Regions from separate parts of the Paenibacillus sp. FSL R5-0914 genome, predicted to be linked through region 1. Evidence: predicted binding sites of a transcription regulator. Region 1 holds the regulator's gene; each other region holds the start of a gene.

Region 1 (6,184 bases):
CTCCATGGCTTCAGCTACAGAGAACATCGCTTTATCCCAGTAATCATCCAATAGTTCACTTGAATTTTGCTCCACATCGAGTTTAAGTTTACGTCCTTCAATCACTGATTTTCCTTCTTTGGATACATACGATACTAGATCACGTAAATTCGTGCCCGGCTGCAAATCAAGTTTCAAAGTGACCTCATCGCGGTTAATACTAATATGTGAAGTATTTACTCCCTCAAATCCGGTTACAATCTTTTGGAGCGGTTCCTGTAAAGCAAACTGACGATATAAAAAGAATCCTCCGAATAATAGCATAGCCGACAGTAGAGACGTTATCAGTACAGGTACAAGACGTAATTTCAAGAAACGTCCTCCTCTCAAAGATGAAAAAATGTAAACAGAATGATCCAAAGTCATAGCTGCTAAGAGCTCATCAGAGCCTGACGTTCTACTAACACTGTTCTAATTACAAACAGTAGTATATCACAGGTGTATATACTATATTGAAAAAAAGTGTGAAGATATTTAAAATTTTATTTTTTAATTCTTTCCATTTTATTAAATTTATTGATTTAATTCGACAAAAAAAAGGGCTGTTACTCTTAACTAACAGACCTTTTTTCGTATGAATCTTTAAATACCAATACATAAAAACTACTCTTATAGTATATCACAATTCGTGTACTTATAGTATATCAAATAATATGTCATTTAAAAAACAAGCGAACCATAAATGGTCCGCTTGTTTCTCCTATAATGCTTTTGTTTAATTTAGCGGCTAGGTAAACTGTAACCTTCACCCATTCGAGCCCCATCTGAGAACCGATAAAATTGATAATAATATCGACCGCTTTGTTTATAAAAAAGCTGCCAAGCATACTCCCCGTTATATACTCCTGGCAACAACCGCTCAATGCTGATGTCCGGAAGATCGGCTTTTATAAGGCTACGCATTTTCGCTTCAGAGGTCCCTTTACTTAGTTCTTCAGCATATACTGCGTCGGTTCCTTCAGCAAACTTCCCGTCTACAGTAAAACGTACCCAAACCATCAACTCGGTCCCGGCTTCATTCTTCCCTGTTAAGACCCAGTACACCGCATTATCATCCCACACGGATTTCTGCGCTTTGGTTACCTCTGTCAGACCAGCACTGGTTTTAGCGACATCCTTAGCGATATCTCGCTCGTTCCATTGATCTTTCATAATATAAGCATAGAACTGGATAAGTCCGAACAGAAGGAGCAGAATCAGAACTGACCCCAGGAGGATCCATTTTTTCCTTTTCTTCAAGGTACAGCTCCCTTTCTAGTAATATATCTTTTTTGATTATATAACACACCTGTGTGTTTATCCAAAGTTTCATATCCAATTCAATGATCTAATTATCAGAAACACAAAAGGCTGTAACTTTGCAATCGCAGAAAGTCACAGCCTTTCAGTTATTCGTTATGATCTTAGACTATCGTTTAAGCAGTCCATCAAATGATTCTTGCGCCTTACGACGGATTGCTTCCTCATCTAGCGTTATACATTCTCCATGTTTTACAACCTGTTTACCATTCACCCATACATGCTCAACGTCCTTGGCGCTGGCAGAGTATACAGCATGAGACAACAGATCTGTGTGTGGTAGCAAATGCGGCTGGTCTATATCAATCGCGATAAAGTCCGCTTTCATGCCAACAGCGAGTCTACCCACATCATTTAAAAAGATAGACTTTGCGCCATACTCTGTAGCTATACGCAGCGCTTCCGGAGCTGGGACAGCCGTCGGATCACCACTTACACCTTTATGGATGAGGGCTGCAAGACGCATCTCTTCAAACATATCCAGGTTATTATTGCTTGCCGCACCATCTGTACCCAGTGACACCTTCACACCAGCCTTTAGAAGATCCGTAACCCGAGCCACTCCACTAGCCAGTTTCAGATTACTTCCTGGGTTATGAGACACGCCTACATCATGACGAGCCAGTATCTCGATCTCTTCATCATTCAAATGAACGCCATGTGCAACAATAGACGGACGTGTGAACATTCCAAGCTTCTCTAAATGCGCTACAGGCCGAAGTCCGTAATCCACCACATTCTGCTCCACTTCGCGTTTGGTCTCGGACATATGGGTATGCATCGGTAAATCCAAATCATGTGCCGCTTGTACAAACTTAACAAAGAAGTCCGGTGGGCAAGTATATGGGGCGTGTGGCGAGATCATCGTCGTAATTCTACCATCAGCCTTACCATGCCAATTTCGTGCAAAAGAAATCGCTTCCGCAAGCTTGTGATTTTGTACTTCCTCTGGGCATAATCCGATTACGCCTCTCATCAGTACGGAACGGATGCCTGATAATTCGACTACCTCTGCTACTCGATCCATATGATCATACATATCCAAGAAGGTTGTAGTACCACCTTTTAGCATTTCCAGTACCGACAAGGAGGTTCCCCAGTATACATCTTCTCCAGTGAATTTCGCTTCCATCGGCCACATCTTCTCTTGAAGCCACACCTGAAGTGCTAAATCATCTCCATAACCACGAAGCAATGACATTGCGGCATGGCCATGTGTGTTTACCAGACCTGGCATAAACAGCAGACGACTGCCATCAACAACTTGCACATCATCTTCCATTAAAGGTTCTTCTTTTCCTATGTAAGTGATCAAATCATCTTCAATAGTCATATATCCGCTCAGAACCGGCTCATCCGTTCCCGGAATAAGAAAACGCCCGCCCTTAATAATCGTTTTACTGCTCTTCATTTCCGCTTTCTTCCTTTCCGTCTTTCAAATAATAAGCAAGGCTTTGCAAATCCGTTGTAAAATCGGCAGCATGAACACGGATATTCGATGGTGTTTTTAGAATCACTGGTGCAAAATTCAAAATCGCCTCAATGCCAGACTCAATGAGAATATCTGCTACATTCTGCGCTTCTGAATCAGGCACAGTAATTATCCCAATTCGAATACCTTGCTCACGAACCGTCTGACCAAGCTCCTCCATCGGTTGAACGGTAAGAGAGTTGATTTTCCGCCCTACCTTAGGTGCATAGGAGTCAAATATAGCGGTAATCTTCATAGTATCTTTCAGATAAGCATTGTAATTAGATAATGCATGTCCAAGGTTACCAGCACCTACTAAAGCCACATTCAATTGTTGATCCAGCTTCAGAATATGACGGATTTTTTCAATAAGATAAGTTACGTCATACCCGATACCTTTTCTACCAAAGTCTCCAAAATAAGCTAAATCTTTACGAATTTGAGCAGGATTTAAATCAAGTTTTTGTCCTAGTTCTTGTGAGGAAACGGTTAATATTTCACGTTTCTGGAGATCATTCAAGAAACGCAAGTACACAGGAAGTCTGCGAACAACGGCTTCTGATATTTTATCCGATTTCATAATTTACCTCCTAATTTAAGTGATATTCTGTTCAAATCCTATCGAAATATCTGCACCTCGTCTCAAGGAAGAGCGGTATTCTTATACCGCCCTTCCTTGTAGAGTGATTAATAAGATCGATGACGTTCTTTTCAAGAAACGCCTCCGTCTTCCAACCACTCCGCTATACGAGGAACCATTTGATCCGTAAGCATATGCTCCATTTTCGGGCCAGGCAACGAATAGAGGAAATACTTCCCATAGTGAGATTCTATCACCCTTGTGTCATACACAATAACAATACCCCGATCTTGCGCTGTCCGTACCAGCCTCCCAAATCCTTGCTTGAAGCGAATAACCGCCTGAGGAACAGACAACTTCATGAACGGATTCTTTTTCTGGGCTTGTAATAACTCAGACTTCGCTTCCGCTAGAGGGTGGTTTGGCGGTTGAAATGGGAGCCTCACGATGGCCAAGCATGTTAATGCTTCACCTGGAATATCTACACCCTCCCAAAAGCTGCTTGTTCCTAATAGTACAGAAGCTGCACTGTCCTGAAAACGGCGGATCAGCTTGCTACGGCTGCCCCCCTCCACGCCTTGACCTAGCACCGTGATCTCTTGTGAGGCTAGAGCCTCTTTCAGAGGATCGTAAACCTGGCGTAGCATCTTGTAAGAAGTAAACAGGACAAGCATCCGCCCACGTGTTGTAATAGCTGCTTCTGCTAGTGACTGTACGAGTGTATCGACAAATCGGGCATCGCCTACACTCCCCTTCACACTAGGGAAATCCCGCGGAATAACTAACAGCGCCTGCTCCCGATACTTAAAGGGAGAAGGCAGGAGTGATGTCATCAGACGCCCCTCTTCCGCAGCTTCATTAAGTCCGAGATTATCAATCATAAACTGGAAAGATTTATCCACAGAGAGTGTCGCCGAAGTTAGTACGATACTTTTCTTCTTGTCGAAAAACAGCTCCTTAAGCTGAGTACTAACATCAACAGGAACGGCATACAGCTGTAGCGATTTACTGCGATAATTTCCATTCGCCTCCAGCCAATATACTACATTCTCATCATTTAATCCCATAAAAAACCGTACTTGCTCACGTATAGAAGCTAAATCCTTAAATAAGCCGCTAATATCGGTAACTAGACTATCTGAGGAAGATTGACCTTCTTGATCTCGCATCTCATTAAGCATTTTATCACCTTTACGGATAATTTCGCTTAATGTCAGATTCATAGTATTCTCTAAAGCAACCAATTCATCCCAATCATTCGGTTTACGGGTAGGAAGTAGCCGCATGACTAACTGGCCGGCTTCTCCCGCCGCTGCATCGCTACGTTCCGGCAAGAGGCTGAATAGTTTATCACTAAGCAGATCCCAGGTTTCTTTTACGGTAAGCAGGTCCGGATAGATTCTATCGATCACTCCGCTCCATTCAGAAGCTTCCTCACTGCCTGATGACTGAAGCATTTGGCGAAGTGTAGGAAGTTGGCCATTTCGACTATCCTTATAAAGACGCGATAATGTATGTGCCACCGTGAAATGCTTCATATGCATGCCTAAATGCTTGCCAGCCACGTCCTCCAGATGATGGGCCTCATCTATTACAAGATGTTCATAAGCGGGAAGTAGTTGATGCCCAGCCTTAACATCTGCGAAAAGCTTAGAGTGGTTCGTAATGACCACGTCTGCAATACCAGCTTCATGCTTAGCCCGATGATAATAACACTTACGGAACCAAGGACACGAGCGACCCAGACAAGAATCGGTATCGCTTGCCACCGTCTCCCAAAAATCTCCGCCACGTCCACTTAGATTGAGCTCTTCGTCATCTCCTGATTCACTTTGTGTCAGCCAAACGATCATCTGAGCCGCAGTAAGCGCATCTTCCCTCGGACTTATAAAGTCTTTTTTATTAATTTTATGTTCGAACTTACGAAGACACAAATAATGCCCTCTGCCCTTAAAAATTGCAGCTTTAAATGGAAAAGGAACTACCTGCGTTAACAAAGGAATATCACGCTCACGCAATTGATCCTGCAGATTAATAGTATGAGTGCTGACCATGACTTTTTCATTAGTTCGTACGCTTTGGTATATGGCAGGCAATAAATAACCAAGGGATTTACCGGTTCCTGTCCCTGCTTCGATCAATAGATGCTTGTCTTCGGCAAGTGCCGTCATCACCTCATTGATCATAATATCCTGAGCTTCTCGGCTTTCATACTGTGGCAAAGTTTCTTTAAGTCGTTTCGTTACTTCATCCATATAATCTGTAAAAGATAAATTGTGTAGTGGATTCTCAGCATGCTCGTCTCGAGGTGGAGCTAATTCATTCCAGTCTCCTACAGCAAGCGCTAATTGACGATAGAAAGTCAGATCACCTTCGGGCTGAAGCGTCTCCGCTTCCCGTTCACGCAGCAGACCATCAAAATACCAACCCAGATCACTATCCTCTTCCGTAAACAGCTCACAGAGTCTCTGAATCGTCAGCAGAGGCAAATCGTAGAGCTCCTCCAGACATTTCAGCAATACAAGAGCAGTTGCGAGTGCATCACTGTCTGCCTGATGCGGACGATCATGCGTCACTCCAAAATGTGCACTAACTGATCCTAGTTGATAGGATGTGAGAGAAGGAAAGCAGATTTTCAGAAAATCAATCGTATCTAAAATCCGCCCTTGAAATGGTAAATACCCACATCGGTCTAAAGCATTTTGCAAAAAATGGAAGTCAAATGCGACATTATGCCCTACAAGCACAACATCATCCAAGAGTGGGACAAGCTCCATCATCATCTCATCCAGCTC
Region 2 (6,184 bases), 2.9 Mb from region 1:
TTGCGACCACTCATAAGATAAGCCCGCTGCAAGATTGTGATATACCGCCCCATACACTGACGCAATAACACCCTCCGTACCCGCTCCCGGTAGGTCTGATGGAATCGTCACCTCGACCGGATCGGCTTCGCCCGGCGGGTTCGCTGGTGTCTGTTCCTCTGTCTGTGTAGGCGGCAGCGCCTCTTCCGCTTGCGCGATCGGCATCATGGTTACGATCATGATCGCAACCATGACGAGAGCTACCCATTGTCTACTCCTCTTCATATCGTACGAACTCCCTTCTGATTCTTGAGTCAAGAAACATCAATCTCCTAAATGGTATGCGCTTCCATTTCAGCTTACCTCGATGCTCTTTCCTCCCTTCCGAGATTCCGACACGTCATAGAAGCTTATAACATATGTCAATGTCCTTATAGTAACATTATGAAAAGTGGCCTTTCTTTCAAATAGATAATTAATGACATTGGGTATACACTTGTTGACATGAAGGCCTTCACGTCGCGTCTTTATAGGTATAAAGATAGCGCTTACCTCCTTAGGTCCTACCTATTTTCTATCAATGTCCTCTAAGCAATCCGCCAAATAAAAAACGCAACCCCCTCGAGGTTGCGTCGTGTTTATATATGGTGGCGCCTAATTGCTGCGGCGTTCTACTAACTTGATGCCCTATCCATAACCGAACGGATGCTTTTTGTACTCTAAGGGGCTTGAACCGACTCTATTTTTGAACACACGACTAAAATAGTACTGGCTCTTATACCCTACCTTCACGGCCAGATCCCCGATTTTGATATTCGGCATTACGTCATCCAGAATCTCCTTCGCCTTCGATATCCGAAGCTCGGTGACATAGTCAAGGAATGAAGCACCGATTTCTTGCTTCATACGCTTGCTAAGATAGGTTTGGTTGATATGAAATAGCGCTGCTACTCGAGTAATAGACAGCTCCGGATCCTGATAATGACTGTCAATATACTCGGTCACTTTTTGGATAAGCACTGTTCCATCCCCTGTATACCCGGGAAGCCCCAGCTCCTTATCCACCCTGCTTTCATGTGAATGCAAAGGATATTTTGCCTGAAGATGCTCATCGATCCGATGAAGCAGCTTGTTCAGATCACTCTTCGGCACAGGTTTCAATACATAATCGAATGCTTGTAGTTGCACGGCTTGACGCGCATATTCAAAGTTATCGTAGCCGCTGATGATGACAACCAGAACCGACGGACAGCGTTCGCGCAATATATTCATCAGATCGAGCCCATTCATATTCGGCATGTTGATGTCCACAAGACATACATGTGGTGGGGCTTCCTCCACCATATTCAATGCTTCGTTTGCACTTTTCGCTTCTCCTGCAACCTCAAAAAGATACGGACTCTCCTCAATGTATTGTCGCAAGCCTTTGCGAATGATCGTTTCATCATCGACGATGACAATCTTCCACATCTTCTTTCCACTCCCCGTCCAAAGGTATTCGAATGACCATAACGGTAATGCCATCTTCGCTCTTCACTGCAAGGCCATATGGCACCCCGTAAGCTAGTCGAATGCGATGGTTTACACTGTATAGCCCAAAGCCTGTGGCAGAACGATCATATTTATCATCAAGAAGGGCTTGATTCATCTGTTCAAGCTTCTCTTCAGGAATCATAACCCCATTATTTTCAACCTCAATGACCAAATAATCGACCTGTTTATATGCTGTGATCGAAATTTTGCATTTTTGATCCCCAAGTGGCTTAATCCCGTGATAAATCGCATTTTCCACCAACGGCTGCAGCATGAAGCGAACGACTTGGCACTGAGCAAGCTTTTCATCATATCGAAGCTCGTAGTCCAGAATCTCCTCATATCGTACGCCTTGAATATGAAGATAACTCTCGACATGGTACAACTCCTGATCAAGCAGAATGTAGGGACTGCCTGTGCCAAGCCCTAATCGAAAATACGCGCTAAGCGCTTCCACCATCTCCACCACATTGTCTGCTCCATGTTCCGTTGCCATCCACTGGATCGTATCCAATGTGTTGTATAAAAAATGCGGCTTGATCTGCTCATGAATCAGTCTGAGTTCCATCTCCTTTCGGTCCTGCTCCACAGCGTATAATTGAACAAGCATGTCATTGAAGCTTCGCCCAAGATCGCCGATCTCATCCGAGCGCGTAACATCTGCTCGTATGGTTTGGTTGCCGTTCTGCACATTTTCCATTACCTGGCGAAGCGACTGAATTGGACGAATAATGGAAGAAGCAAGCAGCATCAGAAAGACGATAAACGCACTACCGATAAGAACGCCTACCAGCAATGCAGTCCGCTGGGTTTTGATCACCGCTAGCGATAGACTTGAATTCGGTACTTCGAGTACTAGCTTCCAGCCTTCCACATTTTGAATTGGAGCCTCAAATACACTCATGTTCTTCTTATCTGCTGCATCCTCCGCTCCATCTCCTTCACCCAGCTCTCTGCAATCGATGATAAGCTGGCCTGACTGGTCATATAGCATTACATCTTGAGCAATCTCCTTCATCTTCTTGACGGAGACGGCTGCGGCAATATAAGCTACTTCATCATTCACCGATGGATTCACGCGATAGAGAATGACGACGATTTCAACTGCATTCGCTTTGGATACGATCGGATTACTCACCACATAATTGGAATCTGAATTTAGCAGTTGTTTTCGATAGTAGGGTCGGTTTAGTATCGAAAAAGGCTTGTCCCTTGCTGACCAGGAATTTCCGTGAATATCCACCACGCGTATGGATTCGTACTCTACTTGCTTCTTCACCTCGAACTTATCGATCTCTTGCAGCAATTCATCTCGTGTCCACTGATGGTCCGAAGCTAGAGAAGCAAGCATGTCTATCTCTCCAATGCGCTGATTAAACCAATAATCAATCTGGTCGCTGCGTGCATTAACCACTTGCTGCGTTAAGTTCTTATTCAAAGGGACAACCGTATGGTTCATCTCCAAATATATTGTTACAAGCAATGCAACGAACAGCAGCAAGAAGCAGCCTCCTGCGATTAACGTAATTTTTAAGTGAATTGATTTCATTGTAATCATAGCCCTTCACAATATCCGTTTCTTACATGCCCGAAAAAGACAAAAAAACGCTAATCTGTGCAAATACATAATGCTGTACTAAATCTATAATAGGTCTTGTGCATATTTTCACATGAAATAACATTCATGTCTAGGCTAGAGATAAGGGATTTGCCTAGCAAATCTTCCTCTCCCTAGTGTATGTAACCAATTCACAACAGAATGAAGGAGATATTATGCGAACTCACACGAAAAAGCTGTTATCTATTCTACTAGTCCTCAGTCTTATGTTCACGCTTGCTGCCTGCGGCGGTAAAGATGCAGCACCCGCTGCAGATGCAAACGGAGTTCAAGTCTTTGAAGGAGTTGGGCAAGGTAAACATGGCGATATTAAAGTACAAGTTTCCTTATTAGATAACAAGATCACTGACATTAAAGTAACAGAGCATAAGGAAAATGAAGTACTTGCAGAACCTGTTTATACGCAGCTCAAGCAAGATGTCATGGCAACTAACAGCGCAAAAGTTGATGCCATTAGCGGATCTACGGTTACAAGCAAAGGATATCTCGAAGCCATTCAAGATGCAATTACGAAGTCTGGACTTACCCTTGTCGCTGGCGCTGCAGTCAGTGGAAGCAAAGACAAAGAAGAAGCCGAGCAAACCTATGATGTTGTCGTCATCGGTGCCGGGGGTGCTGGCTTTAGTGCGGCTATCGAAGCGAACAGCGCTGGAGCTAATGTAGTTCTGCTCGAGAAAATGCCAGCTGTTGGCGGCAACACATTGATCTCCGGTGGTGAGATGAATGCGCCTGACAACTGGGTTGAACGTGCTCTAGGCATCACAGATGACACGACTGAATTGTTCTATAATGATACGATGAAAGGCGGAGACAACCTCGGGGATCCAAAGATGGTTCGTATTCTTGCCGACAATGCTCTATCATCTGCCGAATGGCTGCGCGATGATATCAAGGTAGAGTTCTTACCTGATCATCTGTTCCAATTTGGAGGCCATTCCAGAAAACGTGCGTTGATTCCTGTAGGTCATACAGGTGTTGAATTGATTACTAAGTTAAAAGCCAAAACAGACGCTGATCAAATCACGATCAAAACGAATATGAAAGCCGAAACCTTGCTGAAGGACGAAAGCGGCAAAATAACAGGTGTAACTGCGACTTCAGGTACTGGCGACAAGATCACATTCCATGCGAACAAAGGCGTCATCATCGCTACCGGTGGTTTTGGATCCAATGTAGAGATGCGTAAAAAGTATAACCCTAAAATGGATGAAAAATATATGTCTACCGATACACCAGGATCTACAGGTGACGGTATCGTTATGGCAGAAACGATTGGCGCCAAACTGACAAACATGGAGAGTATTCAAACGTATCCAATCTGTAATCCTGAGACAGGTGTTATTTCCCTGGTTGCAGACTCCCGCTTCGATGGTGCGATCCTGATTAACCAAGAAGGCAAGCGCTTCGTTGAGGAATTAGAACGTCGTGACGTTATTTCTAAAGCAATTCTTGCCCAAACGGGCGGATATACGTATCAATTATGGAATCAAGGCATTGAGGATATAGGTAAAACGATCGAAGTTCATCAAGACGAATACGATCAACTCGTTAAACAAGGCTTGCTCTTTAAAGCCGATACGATTGAAGAGGCGGCTGATTTCTTTAAAATTGACGTGAACACTTTGAAAGAAACGATTAATAAAGTAAATGATTATGCGAAAACAGGTAAAGACCTTGATTTCAAACATCGCGGTGGATTGAAATCTCTTGAAAAAGGCCCTTACTACATCGAAAAAGCTGTACCCTCCGTTCACCATACAATGGGCGGCTTGGTGATCGACGAGAAGACTCGCGTATTGAATGAAAAAGGCGAAGTCATCCCTGGGCTGTTCGCTGCAGGTGAAGTAACAGGGGTCATTCATGGTGCAAACCGTCTTGGCGGTAATGCCATCGCTGATATCTTCACATTCGGCCGGATTGCAGGCAAACAAGTTGTAGCAGAGTAATCTTATGTTTGTGTAACTGCTCTATTAATAAGTTAGCCTTAAAAACGTGCAAGATAGTTTGTAAAGTGCAGGTTGACTGCTAACTTTCAAGCTGCCCTCTATGACATAGCAAACCGCCCTGTAAGCAACATTGCGAACAGGGCGGTTTTTTATGGTGGAGCCTACGGGCTACGCTCGTCTAACTCGCTGCTCTTTTATCGTTCTCCGTTAGTGGAATTAAAATTGCCCAATTATTTAGTGTCTACTTGACAAGCGTTCCTCACCAACAAAGCCACCGACTCTACGTGCACCGTATGCGGGAACATGTCCACCGGAGTCACCTCCACTGTCTTATACCCTCCATCTTCGAGCACCCGCAAGTCCCTTGCCAGTGTCGATGGATTACACGATACATACACCACACGTTCCGGCTTCATCGCCAGAATCGTCTCCAAAAGTCGTGGATCGCAGCCCTTACGCGGAGGATCGACCACGATAACATCTGCCGTAATCCCCTGCTCTTTCCAGTTAGGGATTACATCCTCAGATGCGCCTACCTCAAACACTACATTATCCATACCATTCAAAGTGGCGTTCGCCCGCGCATCCTCAATCGCTTCACGTACGATCTCTACACCGTAGACCTGTTTAGCATGCTGTGCAAGGAACAATGAAATCGTCCCGATACCGCAATAAGCATCTATAACAGTCTCGTTTCCCGTAAGTCCTGCATACTCTACCGTCTTACCGTAAAGAACTTCAGTTTGAGCCGGGTTAACCTGATAAAAAGAACGGGCAGAAATCGCGAATTTCACATCGCCGATATAATCGTAAATAACATCGTTCCCCCAAAGGGTACGTGTTGTATCACCGAAGATTACGTTCGTCTGCTTAGTATTCACGTTCTGGCAGATGCTTGTAACAGCTGGGATTTCACGGCGGATCTCAGTGATCCATTCGTCCACATGTGGGATGCGTTCGCCATTAGTGACGAGTACGACCATCATCTCACCAGTACGGAAGGCTTTCTTTACTACGACATGACGCAGTAAGCCTTTGCCGGATTCCTCGTCGTAAGCAGTAATGCCGCGCTTCCGTCCGATTTCTTTCACCTTGCGCACAACGTCAT
Region 3 (6,184 bases), 300 kb from region 1:
TTATCGAGCAAAAGGATTTAGAAATTCTCATTTGCCAACATTGTGATTTTGCCATCGACTTTATGAAATGGATGGGCATTCATCACCGTCTAACTCAAACGAAATTCCGTGATCTGATGATGTATGGCAAACCAGGCGCACTTTGCTCCACTCTCATTCGACTTGGTAATACTTATGGTGAGAAGAGCAGCGATGGTGAGAACATCCTCATCAACAAAAAAATTACGCATACAGATCTGTCCAACATGATCGGTGCCACTCGTGAGAGTGTAAACCGGATGCTGAGTGACTTGCGTAAAAAAGACGCGGTTGAGTACGAGAACGGTATGATTGTCATCAAGGATCTTGGCATGCTGCAGGAAATTTGCCACTGCGAAATGTGTCCAAACGAGATCTGCCGAATTTAATTCCATTATAATGTACCCTCTATTCTCCTCAATGAAACATACATGACCCAATTATTCTGCACATTATAAAATAGAGTGGTCAAAGGCGCCTAACATAGGCGTCTTTTTTTATCCCACAAGACAAGCAAAAACGCCTTCGGCGTCCCTAATGGACGGTAAGCGTTTATGCGAGAAATATAAGGATAATTTATAGCGTGAAACTTATACTTTCTTATATTTAGAAAAAGAGCTGAACCCGAAATTAGGTCAGCCCTATAACCATAAATATACTCTTAACGCTTGATCTGAGTACCACGCACGGGAGAGATCATCCAGTAGGCCATGCCGACGAATACGCCACCGCCAATTATATTCCCTAACGTAACGGGTATCATATTGTGTACCCATCCGGCAATTGTAACGGTGTCCGGGTGATTCGGGAGCAACACAGCAACACTCAGCAGCGTCATATTAGCCACACTGTGCTCATATCCACTCGCAATAAAGGCAAACAAACACCACCAGATTAGAACCAGCTTCGCAGTTTCACTTTTAGCGCGTGAGGCCATCCATAGCGCTAGACAGACCAGCCAGTTACATAGAATTCCACGGAAAAATAGCTCCGAAAACGGAAGGCTCATTTTCTTGGCTGCAGCCGCAAAGATCAGATGCTCTGGGGGAGCCGCGCTGAATAGTCCAGTTCCTCGAATCAAAAGTGCTAAAATCACTGCCCCTACCACATTCCCTACAAACACAAGCACCCAGTTCTTGACAGTATCCCAGATACTTGTTCTACCAGCTAGTGTACTAACCGTAAAGAACATATTATTTCCGGTAAACAGCTCTGAGCCTGCAAACACAACAAGAGTCAAGGCAATACCGAAGGATGCACCCATAATGAGGGGTTGGAAAGGCGATTTGGCAGCCGCTAGAGGCGCTCCCAGCGAAAAAATAAGGATAATCCCAATGCCTACATATGCTCCTGCCAAAAGGGCTGCTAGAAAATATCTTGGTAAACTTTCATTCATTTGGTCTCGCTTGCTGACTGCCGCCTCGACAATGTTTTCCACACTTTGAGTAAACATAGTACTCCACCCCACCGTTTTCTATTTCATCCTTTACTACAAGCTTCGGTGTCTACAAGCTCACTGTCACAATGTCTCCGACAAGGGAGACTGGATAAGTCATAACGATACCTTGATCCGGTGCCTGAACTTCACCCGTGCGAAGATCTATTTTCCAATCATACAGTGGATCATAAAGAAAGTGACCCGAAACGATCCCTTCCGCAAGCGGCCCCCCTTTTGGATGAGGGCTCCGATTCTCAAGTGCATAGATCGCTCCGTCAGAGGTACGAAATACAGCCAGCTCCACATTTCCAGCAATCACCACACGGCCAATCTGCAGCAGGAAATCCTGTACTGATCCTATTGGATACGTTTGTGTTGTCTTATTCATTGGTCTCTCCCCTTCTGTGTGCGTTATATCCGCTAGACTCTTGTTTCTTCAAAAAGCGCAGCACGAGTGCTGCTGTCATTGAGCATTTTTTTCCAAGGATCCGTAACCTGAGTCAGAGCAAAGTCAATCCGTGCGGCCAGCTCTTTGCGGTTATCGTCATTATTCAAAATAACCATTTGAATCCGCTCAAGTCCCATACGCTCAACCCACTCGGAAGTTCTCTCCAAATAATTGCCGGTCTCACGGTAATATTGCATCACTGCGGAGCACACTTCGATCAACTCTTCATCGGTCTTAATTTTGCAGAAGGAGTCTGCGATCCGTGGCTTGATCCCACCGTTACCACCGATAAACACTTCCCAACCACCATCATTTCCAACGATGCCAATATCCTTCGTGCAGGATTCCGCACAGTTACGTGGACAGCCGTTGACAGCTATTTTAAACTTGGCAGGAAAATCAAGACGTTCATACTTACGTTCTATGAGCGCGCCCATTCCCAGCGAATCTTGTGTGCCAAAGCGGCAGAACTGGGAGCCCACACAAGTCTTAACCGTACGCAGGGATTTGGCATAACCGTAGCCTGAAGGCATATCCAGCTCTTCCCATACCTTAGGCAAATCTTCCTTCTTCACACCGATTAGATCCAGGCGTTGCCCTCCAGTTACCTTCACAACTTTCACGTCATATTTAAGGGAGACGTCGGCGATTTTCTTCAAATCCTCCGGCGTAGTTACCCCACCATACATGCGTGGTATCACGGTGTAGGTTCCATCTTTTTGAATATTGGCACCCATTCTTTCATTTACAAATCGGGATTCTTTCTCATCTTGATGGGTATCAGGGTTCATCATCCCTAGATAATAGTTAATCGCCGGACGACACTTGGAGCAGCCTTCCTCTTGTTTCCAACCGAGTACATTCATGACCTCTTTTGTTGTTTTAAGACCTTTAGCTGTAATTTCAGCAACAATTTCATCACGGCTAAGCGTTGTGCACCCACAAATACCTTGCTTAGCAGCTTGCTGGAAACTGTCACCTAAGACAAATTGCAGGATTTGTTCTACTACGGGTTTACAACCACCACAAGAGCGAGTAGCGCCAGTGCATGCTTTGATCTCATCCACAGTAGTAAAACCATGTTCAGTAACAGCATCTACGATCGCTTTTTTAGTTACACCATTGCAGCCGCAGACAATTTCTTCGTCCGCCATTGCTTCCACGGATGTGCTCTTCTTAGCTCCGCCACCGCAGCAGCCTGTTCCCATAACCTCCGTATAAATCTCATCGGTCATTACCGCGCCTTGTTTTACTAGCTTTTGCAGATTCGCGGACTCCGTTACATCACCGAACAAAACCGCACCGACAATCACATTATTTTTGAGCAAAATTTTCTTATAAGTTCTCTTCCATTCATCTTTGCTTGAAATCACAGTGTGTTCAGGAGAATCCAAAAACTCACCTGCAGAAAATACATCCACCCCAGATATTTTAAGCTTCGTGGAAACAATCGAACCTTCATAAGGCTTGGTATCGCTACCACATAAATGTTTAGCTAGAACCATGCCTTGTTCAAATAGTGGAGCCACCAGTCCGTAACACATACCACGATGCTCAGCACATTCGCCGATGGAATATACATTCTGCATGGAAGTTTGCAAATAATCATCCACCACGATCCCACGATTTACGGAGATTCCGCTATCTTTTGCCAATGTCACGTTCGGTTTGATTCCAACAGCCATTACCACAAAATCTGCAGCAAGCGTACTGCCATCACTAAAACGCAATCCACTTACTCTCTGTTCCCCGCTCAATTCTACCGTTTGTTTGCCCATAGCAAATTTCACGCCTTGACGCTCCAGCTCAGCTTGCAGCATCGAGGAGGCATTCCGATCAAGCTGACGCTCCATCAGATCTTCCATCAAATGAACTACGGTAACATCCATACCAAGGTTCACAAGACCTTTTGCCGCTTCCAACCCAAGCAAACCTCCGCCGATAACAGCTGCTTTGCTGTATTGTTTGGCCGCTGCCAGCATCGCATCACAGTCTGAAATGTCTCGGAATCCTACAACGCCCTCTTTATCACTGCCAGGTACAGGTAAAATAAACGAATTCGAGCCTGTCGCAATAATTACCTTGTCGTAGGGGACTATCATCCCACTATCCGTAACAACTTGCTTCGAACCTTCATCAATTCGTGTCACCGTTGTTCCCGTGTGTAGAGTTATATTATTGTCTTCATACCAATTCCAGTCGTTTAGGATGATATCATTAAGGGTCTTACTTCCTTCAAGAACATAAGACAACATGATCCGATTGTAATTGGGGTGAGGTTCACTTCCAAAAACCGTGATGTCATAAGCTCCACCCAGCTTCAATATCTGCTCAATCGTACCTATGCCTGCCATACCGTTGCCGACTAATACTAGTTTTTCTCTTATCGTTGTCATGGTTAGGTGCCTCCTCAAGCTTATGAATACCTGATCAATTTCTCTTCTACATATTGGAATTATACGGTTCAAATTCAAGTCGCCATTGTGATTGCAGTCACTTCAATTGTGAATATTTTCACACTTTAGTGTACTGATAATTGTTAGATATCTTTTCCACATAAAAAGCCAGATTAACGATTCTGAACAACCGTTGATCTGGCTTAATGTACGTTTTTTTAGCGTAAAGTCAATAAAATCTCCAATTCATCTTGAGCCCTGAGCTTCATATCCATTCCATCATCGAGTAGTTGTTTTCCGTTCACCTTCAGCTTCCATTCTTCATTACTAAGAGGAGTATAATCGTCGACGGAAAGCACCTTTTTATTGTCATCGGCCAACTGTACGCTACTACAGCTTTTGAGCAAATCTCTTACAGTTAAATCCTCTTCAAATAACATAATATACGTATGATGCAAGTCTACTTCAACACTTCCACCGTTCAAGGTCAGCCTTACAGTTTGAAGTGGTGCTTGATGGTCCTTCGACTTCGCGGTGAAGACTAGCTGTGAATCATACCCTACAGTATTATTCCAATCCGCATTCCCAATGATTTGACCGCCCATCTGAAGCTCCCAAACCATTCCCGCCTCTAGCGAAAAATCCTTTACCGAAACAATGCTTGAGTTATCCTCAGCAAATGTGGCAACATTACTACCTTTCAGTAGCTCCATGATCGATATTCCATTTCTATAACTCCCACTAAGTAACCTATCTGATGGTTTAGTAAGCAGTTCATTATCTCCAACCCTTATTGATATTGTCGGTCCCTCTGATCCTGCCACACCATTATTAGCATTACTATTGCCGTCATTGTTAGTAGAGCATCCACCTATTATGAATACAATGACTAATCCTAACATCAATTTCCACAAAGATCGCATGGGCATCCTGGCACCGCCTTGTCCCGCCTAATGACCATATAGCGTCTCAGGCTTGTAAAGTTATGTATACTGTCTTTTTAAGGATAACTTAAACAAGCCATGTTCTCAAATAAGTAATAACAAGCTTACTTCTAAAATTGACAATTTTTTTTAAAAAGCTAACCTCTATCCCCCTCTTTTTGCTCATCCGGCGTCATTTCACATATTCTGGGGGATTAATCCCCTTCTTTCTGCTCACTCGGCGCCATTTCACATATTCTGGGGGATAAATCCCCCTCTTTCTGCTCATTCGGCGTCATTTCGCATATTCTGGGGGATTTATCCCCCTCTTTTTGCTCGTTCGGCGTCATTTCGCATATTCTGGGGGATTTATCCCCTTCTTTTTGCTCATATGGCGTCATTTCACATTTTCTGGGGGATTTATCCCCCTCTTTTTGCTCATTCGGTGTCATTTCACATATTCTGGGGGATTTATCCCCTTCTTTTTGCTCATTCGGTGTCATTTCGCATATTCTGGGGGATTTATCCCCCTCTTTTTGCTCATTTGGCGTCATTTCATATATTCTGGGGGATTTATCCCCCTCTTTTTGCTCGTTCGGCGTCATTTCGCATATTCTGGGGGATTTATCCCCTTCTTTTTGCTCATATGGCGTCATTTCACATTTTCTGGGGGATTTATCCCCCCCTCTTTTTGCTCATTCGGCGCTATCTCGTAGTCCGCTTTTAAGCAATCCTTCCGCCATCCATCCATCAATCGATCTTACCCATATTTTTCACGATCATTTCTTCTACCTTTTTCAACGGAGTTATCCGCATTTCTTTACTTTCTATAATTCCCTATAAAAAAAGCCCCCTAAGGGACTCTTTAGAACGCTATTCACCTTCACTGAAACCTAGGGAACAATATATTATTCTCCAAATGTACGTGTTCAAAAGTCATACTCTCCAGTTCTTCCAGCCG
Region 4 (6,184 bases), 280 kb from region 1:
TGGTCGATGATTTCCCTTGTGTTTATGGAAACATGGCAGCAGTTCGGATCAGGGATGCTAATATACTTAGCTGCTGTACTCAGCATTCCAAGAGATTGGTATGAAGCCGCTGAGATTGATGGAGCAGGTATATGGGCACGTATAAAGTACATCACATTGCCTTCACTGCGTAATTTAATCTTTTTGATGCTGATCCTGCAAATTATTGGTACTTCACAAGGGTATCAGTCACAGATGGCGCTGCTTGATGGCGGTCCAAATAATACTACGCTTACCTATGCGCTGTTGATCGTGAAATATGCATTTACAAGACTCGATTATGGAACAGCTACTGCGCTTGGCATGTTAATGTTCATTGTCCTAGGTGGTTTGGGCATTTTACAGTTCAAGCTTAACAAGGAGGACTACTAAGATGAAAAGCGCAGATAGAGGAATTCTTTCAGAACACGATTTGAAAAAAACAAGTAATAAGATTGTTTATGGCTTGATGTGCGTAGTCATTTTGGTTATGGTTTTTAGCATGCTGTACCCGATTTGTATGACGTTATTCAACGGGTTGAAGTCGAATCAAGAAGTGAATTCATTCCCGCCGCATTTTTTCCCTCAGGAATGGCACTTCAGTAATCTTAAAGATGCGATGAATTACATTGATCTACCCATGTTCCTTAGAAACACCATTTATATCTTTTTAGGGAATATGGTCGTGACGCTTGTCGTATTGGGAATGTCAGCATTTAGTATTTCTCGTATGAATGTTCCTTACAAAAGAGCTATTTACTTCTTCTTTCTGATGACATTGTTTATTCCGGCTACCAGTTACATGATCCCGAACTTTGTCAATTTGAAGGAGCTCGGATTGCTGAATCAGTATGCGGCTTTCTGGTTGCCAGCGGGTGCGAACACTTTCTACTTTCTATTGTTAAAGAACTTTTTTGACGGAATTCACCCGGAAATCTTTGAAGCAGCACGAATTGATGGGGCCTCTGAGCCGAGAAGCTTTTTCTCCATTGCCGTGCCACTATCCATTCCGATTTTTGCTACATTAGCGATCTTTATCTTTTCTACTGCATGGAATGACTGGTTCTGGCCATCTCTGGTTATGCACAGTGAAGAGAAATATACGCTTGCGACAGCCATTTATAAATACGTTATTAATGTGAAGGCACTCAATACTAATATTAAATTTGCAATCCTGTTTATAGTATCCTTGCCTCCAATCATTGTCTTCTTGATTTTCCAGAAATTCATTATGCGTGGGGTTGCTTTGTCGGCAGTGAAAGGATAAGCAATTATCGACGAATTTAACCATGGATCGTAAACATGCACATGAAAGGAATATAAATGCACCTCGTTTGTAAACGGTTTCTAATTTATGATCGATATGTAAGATAATTATGAATTGAAAAGGGGAGTTTCAATGCGTAAGTACTCTAGCGTTCTACTAAGCGTACTTGTAGCCGGATCGTTGCTGTCTGCTTGCAGCGGCAACAATAACGGAAACACAGCGGGGAACAAAGGCGGGGAAGCATCTACTGCGCCAACAAATGCGGTAACGGATAATACAGCAACCGCTACAGATGCACCAGTGGATGACATTACTCAAAGAAAAGTGACGATCAAGATTCACTATCCAACACCTGACTTAACTGAAATAAGAGCACAGGAAGACGACAAAATCAAACGTTTCCAAGAGGTATATCCGAACGTAGAAATCGTTAAAGATGACTGGCAGTACAATGTAAGTGAAATCGGAATTAAGATGGCTGCGAATGAAGCACCAACCTTCTTTAATACTTTTGCTACAGAAGCTAAATTCCTGGTTGAAAAGGGCTGGGTTGCTGACATCACAGATTTATGGAACAAATATGAATTTAAAGATCAAATTAACACAGTGCTTCAAAATCAATTTATCATCGACGGCAAAGTTTTCGGAGTAACACAAAAAGGTTATGTAACAACCACTATGATCAACAAAAAAATGCTGGATGAAAAAGGCGTAGCCATTCCGCCTATGGATTGGACTTGGGATGATATGCTGAATACGGCTAAAGGTGTAGCTGATGCCAAAAAAGGAATTTCCGGTATTGCTCCAATGGGTAAGGGGAACGAAGCAGGTTGGAACTGGACCAACTTCCTGTTTGAAGCTGGCGGAGAGATTCAAAAGATTGAAGGCGGTAAGGTTATAGCTACATTTAATTCCGATGCTGGCGTTAAAGCACTGGATTTCTACAAGAAACTTAGATGGGAAGCTAACGCGATTCCACAGGACTGGGCACTTGGTTGGGGCGATGCTGTAGGTGCGTTCCAACAAAGTCGTACAGCAATGGTAATGGCCGGGTCTGATGGCGTTATCGAGCAAGCGTTGAACCAAGGTGGACTGAAACCTGAGGATGTGCTTACGTATCCTATGCCAGCTATGGAAAAAGGCGGAAAGCACACAGGGGTACTTGGTGGTGACTATCTAGTAATTAATCCAAATGCTACGCCAGATGAACAAGAAATGGCATTCCGCTACATTACTTTTGATTATTTCTCTGACAAAGGTTTGGAAGCGCTGGATGCAATTCTTCAACAACGTACAACCGATGGCAAATACTTTATCCCGCCGCTCTTAGACTACTACTCAGCTGATTCTGAGTTTGGTAAGAAGACCAAAGCGGTTTATGACAAGTACACAAATGTATACCAATATAGCCCTGACATTATGGGACTTTTGGATGGTAAACCTGAAGCTCAATACAACACACAGGACTATTACGCAACCATGTCCAATGTTATTCAAGAGCTGTTCTCCAAAAAAGGAACGGATTCCAAGAGCCAGCTAGAAGCAGCAGCTAAAACAGTGCAAGAGAAATTCTTTGATACGATTAAAGCGGAATAGTTTAATGCAAAAGCCGGCCCCTTTGGGGTCGGTTTTTTGTTGTGAAGATTTATAAATTTATAAATCTTCAAAAATAGTGATAATCAATTGGAAATTATTACAGTGTAGGAAAATCGTAATTGACTGTGATGAAGAGAATACATTTTTGTGTTCTGATTTTAGATATATGGAATAAAGAGGAGCTGAAATTTTGCTTATTAAAGTATAATTCTAAGATTTAAAGGGTTTTATAGCACATAATATGGTAAAAAGACTATAATATGATCGAATGAAAGCGCTTTGAAAACAAATCAAAAAAACTTTATACTTTGTGAAAGATTTCACTATACAAGGTGGAAATCATGTGATAAGATAAATGTGTAGAGAAAAACAACTAAAAATTGACAGGAGGACGAGGGAGATGGCAGTTAAGAACGAAGTCGCCGCCCAAGTTAAACAAGTTACCGCTGAAGAGTATATTCAGAATTTAGTGGATAAAGCAAAAAAAGCGCATGAGGCGTTCATGGCGCTAGACCAAGAGCAAGTTGACACAATCGTTCATGCAATGGCGTTGGCTGGACTCGACAAACATATGTACCTCGCAAAATTGGCCGTAGAAGAAACTGGACGCGGCGTATACGAAGACAAAATTACGAAGAACATCTTCTCAACTGAATATATCTGGCACGGAATTAAATACGATAAAACAGTAGGCGTTATTGAAGACAACGCTTATGATAGCTTCCAAAAAATTGCTGAACCCGTCGGAATTGTTATGGGTATCACACCGGTAACCAACCCTACATCCACCACGATGTTTAAAGCGTTGATTTCGATTAAGACACGGAACCCTATTATATTCGGTTTCCACCCATCTGCGCAAGAGTGTAGTGCAGCTGCTGCAAAAATTCTTCATGATGCTGCCGTGAAAGCTGGCGCTCCTGAGAACTGTATCCAATGGATTGAAATGCCAACAATGGACAAGACAAACGCATTGATGAACAACCCAGACGTTGCTCTTATCTTGGCAACTGGTGGTTCTGCAATGGTAAAAGCAGCTTATAGCTGTGGTAAACCAGCACTTGGCGTAGGCCCTGGTAACGTACCTGCTTTCATTGAAAAGAGCGCGGATATTGATCAAGCCGTAACGGACATCATTCTTTCTAAAACATTTGATAATGGTATGATCTGTGCTTCCGAGCAAGCTGTTATTATCGAAGAACCAATCTTCGATCAAGTGAAGAAAAAGATGATTGCTAATGGCTGCTACTTTGTGAATAAAGAAGAAGCTGCCAAACTGACTAGTGGAGCAATGAACGTAGATAAATGTGCGGTTAACCCAGCAATCGTAGGTCAATCCGCAGTGAAAATTGCTGAAATGTGTGGCATTCAAGTCCCTGCCGGCACAAAGATTCTGGTAGCAGAACTTGAAGGTGTAGGCACTAAATATCCACTTTCCGCTGAAAAATTAAGCCCGGTTCTTGCTTGCTACAAAGTTAAGAATGCAGATCAAGGTATCGAACGCGCAGCTCAAATTGTTGAATTTGGTGGTATGGGACATAGCTCGGCTATCCACTCCAACAACGAAGAAGTAATCATGAAGTTCTCTAACCGTCTGCAAACAGGACGTATTCTCGTTAACTCGCCTTCCACACATGGTGCGATCGGCGATATCTATAACACTAATATCCCTTCGTTGACTCTGGGCTGCGGATCTTATGGACGTAACTCCGTGTCGCAAAACGTTACAGCAATCAATTTGATCAACGTGAAAAGGGTGAATCGTCGTACCGTGAATATGCAATGGTTTAAAGTACCTGACAAGATCTATTTCGAAAAAGGCGCTACTCAGTACCTGACCAAAATGCCTGATATCACACGTGTCGCAATTATCACTGACCCAATGATGGTTAAGCTTGGATATGTTGAAAGAGTTGAACATTACCTGCGTCAACGTCAAACCCCTGTAGCTATCGAAGTGTTCTCTGAAGTTGAACCAGATCCATCGACAACTACAGTTGAAAAAGGTACTGCAATGATGAACAGATTCCAACCGGACTGCATTATCGCACTTGGCGGCGGTTCCCCAATGGATGCTGCAAAAGGAATGTGGTTATTCTATGAACATCCAGACGCAGACTTTAATGGTCTGAAACAAAAATTCATGGATATCCGTAAACGGGTATACAAATTCCCTAAACTTGGTAACAAAGCTAAATTTGTAGCTATTCCAACTACTTCGGGTACAGGTTCGGAAGTAACATCTTTCGCAGTTATTACCGATAAAACAACTGAACAGCACACTAAATATCCTTTGGCTGACTACGAGTTAACTCCAGATGTGGCTATCATTGATCCAGAGTTCGTATACAGCTTGCCAAAAACTGCTGTTGCTGATACAGGTATGGACGTATTGACACATGCTATCGAAGCTTATGTATCGGTTATGGCGAGTGACTATACTGATGGCCTAGCTATTAAAGCGATCCAACTGGTATTCCAATACCTTGAAAAATCAGCGCTGGAAGGCGACAGAGTAGCACGTGAGAAAATGCATAACGCATCAACACTTGCTGGTATGGCCTTTGCCAATGCATTCTTGGGTATTAACCACAGTTTGGCGCATAAATGGGGCGGACAGTACCACACTGCTCATGGTCGTACTAATGCGATCCTTATGCCACACGTTATCCGCTACAATGCTAAAAAACCTACGAAGTTCGCTTCGTTCCCTAAATATTCGCACTTCGTAGCTGATGAGCGTTATGCTGAAATTGCCCGTATTCTGGGATTGCCAGCTCGCACAACTGAAGAAGGTGTAACTAGCCTGATCAATGCTATTCGCGATATGAATAAAAAATTGGGCATCGAAGAATCGTTCCAACAACTGGGCTTTGATCCTAAGGACTTCGAATCCCGCGTAGATTACTTGGCTGACCGTGCGTTTGAAGATCAATGTACAACTGCCAATCCTAAGCTGCCACTGGTATCTGAGCTTGCTGATGTATACCGTAATGCGTTCTACGGAAGATTTGATAATTAATAAGTGGTTAAATAGAGAATAGGATAGTTGTGGACTTAGATAAAGGTGACAAATATCACTCGAAAGGTGATATTTGTCACAGTGTTTTTATAGAAAATAAACTAGAATGTTTATATAAACAACGGTCCCACATATGAAATGTTGATTGTGAAATTTGGAACAACCACATCTTTTTGGGGATCACGAGACACGGGATCAACCTTCAAGCCCGCGATCTCTACAAATATAATAAATATAGATGGAGGGATTTAGCATGTCGGTGATTGAAAAAGAAGTAAATG

The links. Region 1 encodes Rex, which represses fermentation and respiration genes when NADH is low (regulators of the CRP and FNR family bind a similar motif). Its sites were predicted from a motif close to TTGTGAAATATTTCACAA; they were not measured.
Region 2: MKX60_RS00535 (flavocytochrome c) is a predicted target of Rex. The motif match lies at 3,167-3,184, and genes of this name have one in related genera.
Region 3: nirB (nitrite reductase large subunit NirB) is a predicted target of Rex. The motif match lies at 4,407-4,424, and genes of this name have one in related genera.
Region 4: adhE (bifunctional acetaldehyde-CoA/alcohol dehydrogenase) is a predicted target of Rex. The motif match lies at 3,190-3,207, and genes of this name have one in related genera.

The regions. Positions count from the first base shown of each region.
Region 1 is NZ_JBBORH010000001.1:3,069,830-3,076,013, reverse strand. Features, by position in the region: gene MKX60_RS13620 (hypothetical protein) at 1-351, opposite strand, end outside; gene MKX60_RS13615 (cell wall elongation regulator TseB-like domain-containing protein) at 760-1,278, opposite strand; gene MKX60_RS13610 (amidohydrolase) at 1,448-2,749, opposite strand; gene MKX60_RS13605 (redox-sensing transcriptional repressor Rex) at 2,736-3,389, opposite strand; gene dinG (ATP-dependent DNA helicase DinG) at 3,521-6,184, opposite strand, start outside.
Region 2 is NZ_JBBORH010000001.1:137,797-143,980, forward strand. Features, by position in the region: gene MKX60_RS00520 (DUF4855 domain-containing protein) at 1-264, opposite strand, end outside; gene MKX60_RS00525 (response regulator transcription factor) at 667-1,449, opposite strand; gene MKX60_RS00530 (sensor histidine kinase) at 1,424-3,013, opposite strand; gene MKX60_RS00535 (flavocytochrome c) at 3,286-5,076, shown strand; gene rlmD (23S rRNA (uracil(1939)-C(5))-methyltransferase RlmD) at 5,307-6,184, opposite strand, start outside.
Region 3 is NZ_JBBORH010000001.1:2,770,243-2,776,426, reverse strand. Features, by position in the region: gene MKX60_RS12180 (Crp/Fnr family transcriptional regulator) at 1-407, shown strand, start outside; gene MKX60_RS12175 (formate/nitrite transporter family protein) at 680-1,471, opposite strand; gene MKX60_RS12170 (nitrite reductase (NAD(P)H) small subunit) at 1,524-1,844, opposite strand; gene nirB (nitrite reductase large subunit NirB) at 1,877-4,300, opposite strand; gene MKX60_RS12160 (hypothetical protein) at 4,519-5,229, opposite strand; gene MKX60_RS12155 (hypothetical protein) at 5,439-5,879, opposite strand; gene ric (iron-sulfur cluster repair di-iron protein) at 6,107-6,184, opposite strand, start outside.
Region 4 is NZ_JBBORH010000001.1:2,786,743-2,792,926, forward strand. Features, by position in the region: gene MKX60_RS12210 (carbohydrate ABC transporter permease) at 1-411, shown strand, start outside; gene MKX60_RS12215 (carbohydrate ABC transporter permease) at 413-1,285, shown strand; gene MKX60_RS12220 (ABC transporter substrate-binding protein) at 1,418-2,881, shown strand; gene adhE (bifunctional acetaldehyde-CoA/alcohol dehydrogenase) at 3,282-5,903, shown strand; gene pflB (formate C-acetyltransferase) at 6,157-6,184, shown strand, end outside.